4 regions of the Ensifer sp. CCNWLY38 genome follow, and region 2 is predicted to be linked to each of the others. Evidence: riboswitches for the same ligand, from Rfam matches in the RefSeq annotation. Region 2 holds a riboswitch; each other region holds the start of a gene.
The links. Region 2 has a riboswitch for cobalamin ahead of V7S54_RS10540 (CbtB domain-containing protein). Riboswitches for the same ligand answer to the same signal wherever they lie in the genome.
Positions count from the first base shown of each region.

Region 1: it holds a riboswitch for cobalamin, as region 2 does, so the genes downstream of both, nrdH (glutaredoxin-like protein NrdH) here and V7S54_RS10540 (CbtB domain-containing protein) in region 2, are expected to answer to the same signal.
Region 3: it holds a riboswitch for cobalamin, as region 2 does, so the genes downstream of both, cobU (bifunctional adenosylcobinamide kinase/adenosylcobinamide-phosphate guanylyltransferase) here and V7S54_RS10540 (CbtB domain-containing protein) in region 2, are expected to answer to the same signal.
Region 4: it holds a riboswitch for cobalamin, as region 2 does, so the genes downstream of both, V7S54_RS05010 (DUF1636 family protein) here and V7S54_RS10540 (CbtB domain-containing protein) in region 2, are expected to answer to the same signal.

Region 1 covers NZ_JBBBBO010000003.1:317,084-319,259, forward strand. Annotated here, with positions in the region: gene nrdE (class 1b ribonucleoside-diphosphate reductase subunit alpha) at 1-560, opposite strand, end outside; gene nrdI (class Ib ribonucleoside-diphosphate reductase assembly flavoprotein NrdI) at 530-946, opposite strand; gene nrdH (glutaredoxin-like protein NrdH) at 959-1,180, opposite strand; cobalamin riboswitch at 1,477-1,701, opposite strand; gene V7S54_RS08605 (hypothetical protein) at 1,928-2,176, opposite strand, start outside.
Region 2 covers NZ_JBBBBO010000004.1:189,722-191,897, forward strand. Annotated here, with positions in the region: gene V7S54_RS10530 ((2Fe-2S)-binding protein) at 1-4, shown strand, start outside; gene V7S54_RS10535 (CbtA family protein) at 56-853, opposite strand; gene V7S54_RS10540 (CbtB domain-containing protein) at 1,051-1,227, opposite strand; cobalamin riboswitch at 1,270-1,532, opposite strand; gene V7S54_RS10545 (TetR/AcrR family transcriptional regulator) at 1,531-2,176, opposite strand, start outside.
Region 3 covers NZ_JBBBBO010000002.1:246,870-249,045, forward strand. Annotated here, with positions in the region: cobalamin riboswitch at 187-359, shown strand; gene cobU (bifunctional adenosylcobinamide kinase/adenosylcobinamide-phosphate guanylyltransferase) at 772-1,296, shown strand; gene cobW (cobalamin biosynthesis protein CobW) at 1,300-2,176, shown strand, end outside.
Region 4 covers NZ_JBBBBO010000002.1:165,947-168,122, reverse strand. Annotated here, with positions in the region: gene V7S54_RS05015 (ABC transporter ATP-binding protein) at 1-609, opposite strand, end outside; gene V7S54_RS05010 (DUF1636 family protein) at 686-1,099, opposite strand; cobalamin riboswitch at 1,205-1,420, opposite strand; gene V7S54_RS05005 (DUF1330 domain-containing protein) at 1,636-1,929, shown strand.

The sequences.
Region 1 (2,176 bases), on a different contig from region 2:
TCGACCCTAAGCAAGAAGCAGGAGACGAGCTCGCCGCGTTGCTTTTTGCCGGCATTGAGGAAGGTCGGCGTCGCCGGCTGGAAACGGCCGGAAATGATCTCGTCGACGAGATCGCGGGCAAGCTGTTCGTTGCCGCGCGCCAGCGTCATCGCCACCATACAGACGCGGTCTTCGTAGCGCTCCAGGTAGCGCTTTCCGTCAAAGGTCTTCAGCGTATAGGACGTGTAGTATTTGAACGCGCCGAGGAAAGTCGGGAAGCGGAACTTCTTCCCATAAGCGTGGTCGTAGAGATCGCGCACGAAGTTGAAGGAATACTGATCCAGCACCTGCTGTTCATAGTAGCCCTCGGTCACCAGATAATCGAGCTTCTCCCTGAGGTTATGGAAGAAGACGGTGTTCTGGTTGACGTGCTGGAGGAAGTACTGCTTCGCCGCCAGCCGGTCCTTGTCGAGCTGGATCCGTCCCTCTTCATCATAGAGGTTCAGCATCGCGTTCAGCGCATGATAGTCGAGCGCCGGTTCCGTCGCCTTCAGGGGGCGTTCGAGTGTTGAGACGTCCAAAATCGTTCCATCCCGTTTCTGACATTGGCGACGTCCTCCTCGGTTCCGAGCAGCTCGAACCGGTAGAGGTAGGGCACCCGGCACTTGGCCGCGATGACGTCGCCGGCGATCCCGTAGGTCGCGCCGAAATTGCTGTTGCCCGCAGCAATCACGCCGCGGATGTGAGAGCGGTTGCCCGCATCGTTGAGGAAGCGGATCACCTGTTTCGGCACGGCGCCCCGGCCGTCGTCGCCGCAGTAGGTGGGCACGACCAACACGAAGGGCTCGGAAACCGTAAGCGAAGCCTTACTTTCCTTGAGCGGTATGCGCGCTGCGCGAAGGCCGAGCTTTTCGACGAAGCGATGGGTGTTTTCCGAGCGGCTGGAAAAATAGACGATCAGGCCCACCGCCTGTCTCCTCTAGGAAAGCGCGCTGATCTTGTCGGGGCGAAAACCCGCCCAGTGTTCGGGGCCGGCGACGACGACTGGAAGCTGCATATAACCGAGGCCCTTGACCGTTTCGAGCGCGTCCTGGTCGACGGAGATATCAATGATCTCGTAGTTGACACCCTGGCGATCGAGCGCCCGATAGGTCGCGGTGCATTGGACGCAGGCGGGCTTGCTGTAGACGGTAACGTTCATTTCTTCCTCGTTTGGTCGGCTGGATGAGAGCATGAGAAGGCGCACGGACACGCAACCGCGATCCGGCGAAATGCAGGGCTGTCATGGCTGTGGCTCGCTCGGATCTGGACGCCCGGGCGTGCCTCTTCGTCAGATGCGCGGGAAACCGCGCCTCTTGATTGGCGAGTGATAGAATTTCAATGACGCGGACATGACTTCACCCCGAAGCTTTCGACAGGCTGCCGGGGAGATGTCGAGACGATCAGGCAGGCTCATCCTGCCGCACGCAACTCAACCCCTCCGGACACCCCGCCCGTGGACGTTTGTTGCTCGAGGCAGGTCTCCTGGCTCACGGGTCTCAGCTTCCACCCCGACCTTCCCGAGGCCTCATGCCTCAGTGGTCCAATTCCGGACAGTCGCTCGCCGTCTACAGTTGCGGGGGCAGCTACGGCATAGCCTGGCGAAAACTCGCCGACGCACCGTATTCCCGTCTTAGCTCTCAATCCCTGCGAATCGAGAGAACCTCGAACACTAGATATAGTAGTTCATCGCAATTCTGCGTCAATAGGTTCGAAGTGCCTAAAGCTGGGGAGAGAAGGTGATTTCTTTCGCCGTGTGGCTAACAAGGAGTAAACGGCGGGATGCGGCGAAACCTGTGGGTGGAGAGCTGCGCGGCTTCTAGCCACGCCGGATCTCTCCCGAATTCGGTCCGCGGGCTGGCACGTGGCAGATCACGACAACTGCGCTGTCTCTTGCCTCTGCGTTCCGTCAATCGCAGAGCGACATGCTTACGTCTTTGTTTTCTCCGGGCTGGGCTCGAGGCGAAGCCCTTGCCATTTGCGGCGCGTCGCCGCAATCCCGCTCCGGCGAGGGCGGTGACTTGCGCGGATTGTCCTCCTTCGGCCAATGCCACGGATCGGCAATATCGCCGACGCGCGCCCGGATGGTCTCCTGATCTCGCGTCAGCCCGATATCCTTCAGCTGGAATTCGCTGAACGTATCGATGGCGATGGTCGG
Region 2 (2,176 bases):
TTGAACCCCGCCGTCTGTTTGTTCAGGTGCCCATGGAAGGGCGTGATCCGCCGGATCAGTTCGCTCTGGCGAAACGCTCGTTGATGAAGCCGGAGACGACGCCAAGAACGATCCAGAAGGCGAGCGTGGTGGCGAGTGCGGCAACCGCAAACTCGGCGCCGAGAACGGCCGGAACGTTGCTCGTAATATCGACCGGCTGCGGCGCGCCGTAGACGTGCGGTGCTGCGATCAGCGCGAGGCCGACGACCTTGGACACGATCTCCTCGCGCAGGACGACGAGATAGAGGCCGACGGCCGAAAGGGCGACGGCTGCCAGCCACCAGGTCTGGCGGTCGCCAAGCTCGGCGGCCGGGAAACCCGGCAGTTCCGGCGGCAGGCCGATTGCCGGCAGCATGTGCACGGCAAGCCAGCCGCAGGCGCCCCAGAGCGCGCCGTTCCTGAGCGTGATCGGATAGCCGATCACCAGGCTGACGCCGGCCAAGAGCAGACCGAAGCCGGAGCCGGTGACGAGATTGGCGATCAGCGTGCCGGAGAAGCGGCTCATGCCGAACATGATGCCGCCTTCCTCGTGTTCGCCCTCATGGGCATAAGCCGGCGTGATCGGCGACAGTGCATCAAGCAGGGCGCCAACCGGCGAGACCGCCTTCAGCGACGAATGCTGGTCGTGACCCTCGGCGGCGGGTTGCGTCGTTCCAGGCTGTGCAGCGGGCTGCTCGGTTGCAGCCGGAGCCTCGCCTTCGAATTCCTCCGCATGCAGGATCAAAGGCGTGACCCTTAGTTCCTGGGCACCGGTCATGAAGACACCGGCAATCAGTCCAGCCACGATCGCGGCCAGAAGCGTTCTGACAATCATCTTGAAGTCCCTCGATAACGGCAAAAGCCACGCGCTGCGGCGTGGTTTGCAAGCCTTCCCATTCGCTGTGTCATGCGAACCATGCCGGTGCGCCGGCCGAAGCGGCGGCGTGCACAAGCACCGACATCCGGCTGAGGCCGGATGCGTTCAGGTCCGCTTTGTCGATGCGGAACGTTGGTGACGTTCCGGAACATCGCTTAGTGGCAGGGGAAGCCGTAGGAGTGGCGGGTGTCGTGCGCGGTGTCGTGCAGCACGGCCGAATTGGCAAGGCCGGCGCCGAAGACGAGGAATGCGCCGATGAAAAGCGCGATGACGCCAGCGGTCAGACGATCGCTGAGGGAGAGCGGAATGCTCGAAACAGTAGACGTAGCCATGACAACCTCCGTGATGGCATCGGGAAATTCCCGGTGTGGGCCCTATGCCCGTATCGAGTGGCAGGTTTCCTGGCTCACGGCGCTGGGCGGAATGCCCTTGATCTGCCTCGCCTTCCCAGATCGACCACCCTCTCGTGGTCTCCTCCAGTGGCTTCTTCCGGATCACTCCGGAATGGCAGATCGACGTCGCTCTACAGTCGCGGGGTCGGCCGTGATGTGAATGCCCAGCATGGGTCCATCCGTCACGTTCCCGTTTACTCCCGAAACACGTTCGCGTCCCGGGAACCAATCGATCCCAGATGATTAGGAGCGTGTCATGGCGTTGTCAATTGAGCCTGCGCCGCCCGCCGCTTCATCAGCGACAAAATCGCGAAGGATCATCTGCTTGTAGGCCTCGACGATGCGGTCGCCCTCGACGCGATCGACCGAAACGGCAAGCCGCATGGTGCAATCGCCGAGATGCATGATCAGGAAAGCGGCGCTGTCGATGGTTTCGCGCGGCGTTTCGGGCACAAGCCCGGCCCAGACATCGGCAAGCAGTTTGCCGCCGGCGCGGCTTTGCAGAAGATCGATCTCGCGCAGCGCCTTGTCGGCCTGCATCGCCGACCAGATGTCGCGCATCACAGGCTCGGCGAGGAACATGTCGTAATAAATGTCGAAGAGCACACAGAAAGCGTCGCGTAGTTCCGCGAGCGATGTGACCTTGGCAAGTTCGGCAGCGATGCACTCGTTGCACACGGCATTGTAGCGCTCGGCCAGCGTGCGCACGATCGCCGCCTTGTCGGGGAAGTACTGGTAGAGTGAGCCGATCGAAATTCCAGCTTTTTCAGCGACTTCGCTCATGCGCATGGCGTCGCTGCCCTTTTCCTGGATGAGCGCTGTCGCGCAGGCGAGGATGTGCTCGACGCGCTCGCGGCTGCGTTTCTGGCTGGGTGTCCGGCGCAGCGCG
Region 3 (2,176 bases), on a different contig from region 2:
TGCGCGTCCATAGGACGCGCGGCGCTCCAGTTTAACGCAACATCTGTCATTGCTAAAATATGTTCGTTCGCGACATGCCATTCGCCTCATGTCCGGTGCGGCATCACGCTCGAAAAATCGTCGCGCGACGCAAGTCGGGCAGGGAGGTGTCGCAAGCGTCGATTGACTTTGCGGCGCCCGCTTCCTAATCATCGGATGTTGGATGGTTCCTCCTTGTCGTGGCGATCAGGAGGAATAATTGGGAATGTGACGGATGGACCCAAACCGGGCATCCTTATCGCAGCCGACCCCGCGACTGTAGAACGGTCAGGGTTCGCCATCGGGTTCAGGGTCAGGCCTGCCGGCCGATTGCATGGGGCAATCGCGGCAGTTTGAAACGGAACCGGAAAAGCCACTGGCGTGGCATCGTGATCAGCCGGGTTGGACGCCTCTTCTTCTACGAATCGTCCGCCTTTCACGAAGCCGCCCACAGCGCCGCGCGTCGGAGACGACGCGCAGAGGTTCGCTGTGGCACTGGAAAGCGCCGGGAAGGTGAGGCGGGCCGCTCGGGTCCTGACATCGGAACCTCGTCCATTCTGGGCGAGGCGATGTGGGGCCTCGTGACGCCGTGAGCCAGGAGACCTGCCACCCGACATGGGCATTCCGCCCGAGGAGACGTGTCGTCTCCAACGCCATCACGGAGGTTGTTTTGGCTCTCAGATACTTTCCCGAACGCGCCGCCGGCGCGTCGAACTGGTGTTGCCATCTGCCGCTGACCTCGGCGCAGCGGCGATGAGCAATCAGAGCGCCGGACCGGTCCTGGTCCTCGGCGGCGCCCGTTCCGGCAAATCCAGCTTTTCCGAGAAGCTCGTCGAAGCGTCCGGTCTCGCCCTGCATTATGTCGCCACCGGCCGTGCCTGGGACGACGAAATGCGCGCGCGCATCGACCATCACAAGACGCGCCGCGGCGAAGGCTGGACGACGCATGAGGAGCCTGTCGATCTCGTCGGTATCCTCAGGCGCATCGACGACCCCACCCATGTCGTTTTGATCGACTGCCTGACCCTATGGGTCACCAATCTCATGCTCGAGGAGCGCGACATCGAGGCGGAGTTTGCGGCGCTTGCCGCCTACCTGCCGCAGGCGCAGGCGCGCCTTGTTTTCGTTTCCAACGAGGTCGGCCTTGGCATCGTGCCCGAGAACCGCATGGCCCGCGAGTTTCGCGACCATGCCGGCCGGCTTCACCAGATCGTTGCGGAGAAATCCGCTGAAGTTTACTTTGTCGCGGCCGGTTTGCCGCTGAAAATGAAGGGTTGATAAATGACCACTGCGAAAGCCAGCCACGGCAAGATCCCGGCGACTGTCATCACCGGGTTCCTCGGCGCCGGCAAGACGACGATGATCCGCAACCTCTTACAGAACGCCGACGGCAAGCGCATCGCGCTGATCATCAACGAGTTCGGCGATCTTGGCGTTGATGGCGACGTGCTGAAGGGTTGCGGTGCCGAGGCCTGCAGCGAGGACGACATCATCGAGCTTACCAATGGCTGCATCTGCTGCACGGTTGCCGATGATTTCATCCCGACCATGACCAAGCTTCTGGAGCGCGAGAAGCGCCCTGACCATATCATCATCGAAACCTCGGGCCTTGCCTTACCGCAGCCGCTGGTCGCCGCCTTCAACTGGCCGGATATCCGCAGCGAAGTGACCGTCGATGGCGTCGTGACCGTGGTCGACAGCGCCGCCGTTGCCGCCGGCCGCTTTGCCGACGACCATGACAAGGTGGATGCGCTGCGCGTCGAGGATGAAAATCTCGACCATGAAAGCCCGATCGAGGAGCTCTTCGAGGATCAGCTGACCGCCGCCGACCTGATCGTTCTCAACAAGACCGATCTGATCGACGCTTCCGGCCTCAAGGCCGTTCGCGACGAGGTTTCCTCGCGCACCAGCCGCAAGCCGACCATGATCGAGGCGAAGAACGGCGAAGTGGCTGCCGCCATTCTGCTCGGCCTCGGCGTCGGCACCGAAGGCGACATCGCCAACCGCAAGTCGCATCACGAGATGGAGCATGAGGCGGGCGAGGAGCACGACCATGACGAGTTCGACAGCTTTGTTGTCGAGCTCGGCGCCATTGCCGACCCGGCTGCCTTCATCGACAGCCTCAAAGGCGTGATCGCGGAGCATGACGTGCTGCGCC
Region 4 (2,176 bases), on a different contig from region 2:
GATGTCGTGCAGCGTCGAAACGATCGTCAGCTTCAGCGTCTGCAAGAGCTCGAGGATTTCGAGCTGGTGGCGGATGTCGAGATGGTTGGTCGGCTCATCGAGGATGATGATGCGCGGCTCCTGGGCAAGCGCCCGGGCGATCAGCACCCGCTGCTTCTCGCCGCCTGAGAGCGTCGAGAACTGGCGGCCGGCGAGATGGGCGAGATCGAGATGGCAAAGCGCATGGTGCACGCGCTCGCGATCCGTGTCCGTCCAGCCGTTGAGCCCCTCCCGCCGCGGGATGCGGCCCATCATCACGACATCGCGCACGCTGAAGGGAAAATCGCCGGGCATTTCCTGAAGCACGACGGCGATCGTCTTCGCCGCTTCGCGCGCCGAAATCGACCAGAGGTCGACGCCGTCGACCTCGATGCGGCCCGCATTCGGCTGCACCGCCCGGTAAAGGCAGCGCAGAAGCGAGGTCTTGCCGGCTCCGTTCGGCCCGAGGATCGCAAGCCGGCTGCCCGCCTCGATTGCGAAGTCCATGTCGTCGACCAGCTTCAACCCCGGGCGCGGCCCCCAGCAAAGCCCCTCGACACGGAGGGCTGCTCCTGTTGCGGTGCAGGTCATGGTCTCATCCCTCCCCGGCAGCGCCACGCGTCCATCCCGGATGCACCAAACGCGCTTGAGCGCATGCGTGTCGCGCTCATTGGAAGTGGCCCGCAAGGTCTTCGGAGACGAGCATGGCCGCCGGGATGCGGGCAAGCGTCTTGCCTTTAAGCCCGCGCGGCCGTTCGGCAGCCCGCGTCATGCCGTCGCCGCGCTCCGCATAGGTGGCGGCAAAGCGGACGAGATCGTCGATATCCTCTTCCGGCGAGATGTCGCCAAAGAGATAGGTCGCCTTGCCCGTCGCCTGGAAAGCGATGGTGCAGGGGCGCGTGCATGCCGCCATGCAGACCGTGCCGGCAATCGAGAAATCACGATCGAGCGGCTCGCCGAGCGCGGCAATGCTGCGGTTAAGACGCTTTATCAGCTCGGCGCCCGGCATGCAGGGGCCACCGGTAAAGCGGCAATCGGTGCAGACCGTTATCTTGTGCTGTCGGGAAGTCGGCTCAGCCATTTTCTCTCTCCGCCGGACTGACGGCAAGAGATGGCGAAGCGGCAGGATGACGGATGACCGTCGCGCAAAAGCCAGTTCTTTTCCATCGGAACACCCCGTCCGTTGTGGTTGATCGGTTCGATGGCAGGTCTCCTGGCTCGCGGGTCGCGGCGCATCCACGTCTTCCCGGCCATTGGCCAGTGACATGGTGTGAATGCGCTGTCCGCTCACAGTTGCGGGGGCAGCCACGGTTTCGGTCCCGTCAGGGTCGTCCGTTCCGTGTTCCCTTTTCAGCCGCTTCCGCATTGTCGCGGACGCAGCACCATCGCGCTCTTCCTCGCACGAATCGGCAGCGGATACAACCGATGGGGTCCGGCGGCCGGGATCTATCAACATGCGGCTTATGGTCATGCATTTTTTGTTATGTGATAACATTACAAGAATCAACATAAAAATGATGATCAGCCGTTCAACTGCTCTCTACGGCGCAAGGCGTCGCTCGAGGGGCACGAACGGCGTATCCTTGATCTTTGGCTTGTCGGAAAAGGAGCTCTGCCATGGCTGCCTATTTGATCGCCGATGTCGATATCACCGATGCAGCGACCTTCGAGGAATACAAAAGAGAGGTGCCGGCGACGGAGGCCCGCTATGGCGGGCGCTATCTCGGCCGTGGGGGTGCGACCCGGCTACTCGAAGGAGACTGGGAGCCGCACCGCCTCGTCATCATCGAATTCCCGGACATGCAAGCCTTGCTCTCCTGGTACCAGTCGCCGGAGTATCAGCGCCTGAAGGCGATCCGCGAGCGCTGTGCCAGGACACGTATCATAGCACTCGAAGGCGTCGCCATCTGAAGCGGAGCGCAAGACTGGCCGCAATTGCCGGCCTTGCTCGTGAAACGAACGGATGAGCGCGCCCGTCACTTCAAGCTTCGCGGCGCGCGGATGAAACGACTGCTAGGGGCATGCGCTCCGGACCTATCAACGTGCAGCGTTTCGTCATGCAGTTATTTGCAATGCCAGAGTTGAATTGCCGATGGGGCTCGAGCTGAGATAAACTCGCGCATTGGTTGCGGATAGTGCGCCGTCGCCGTCCCGAACT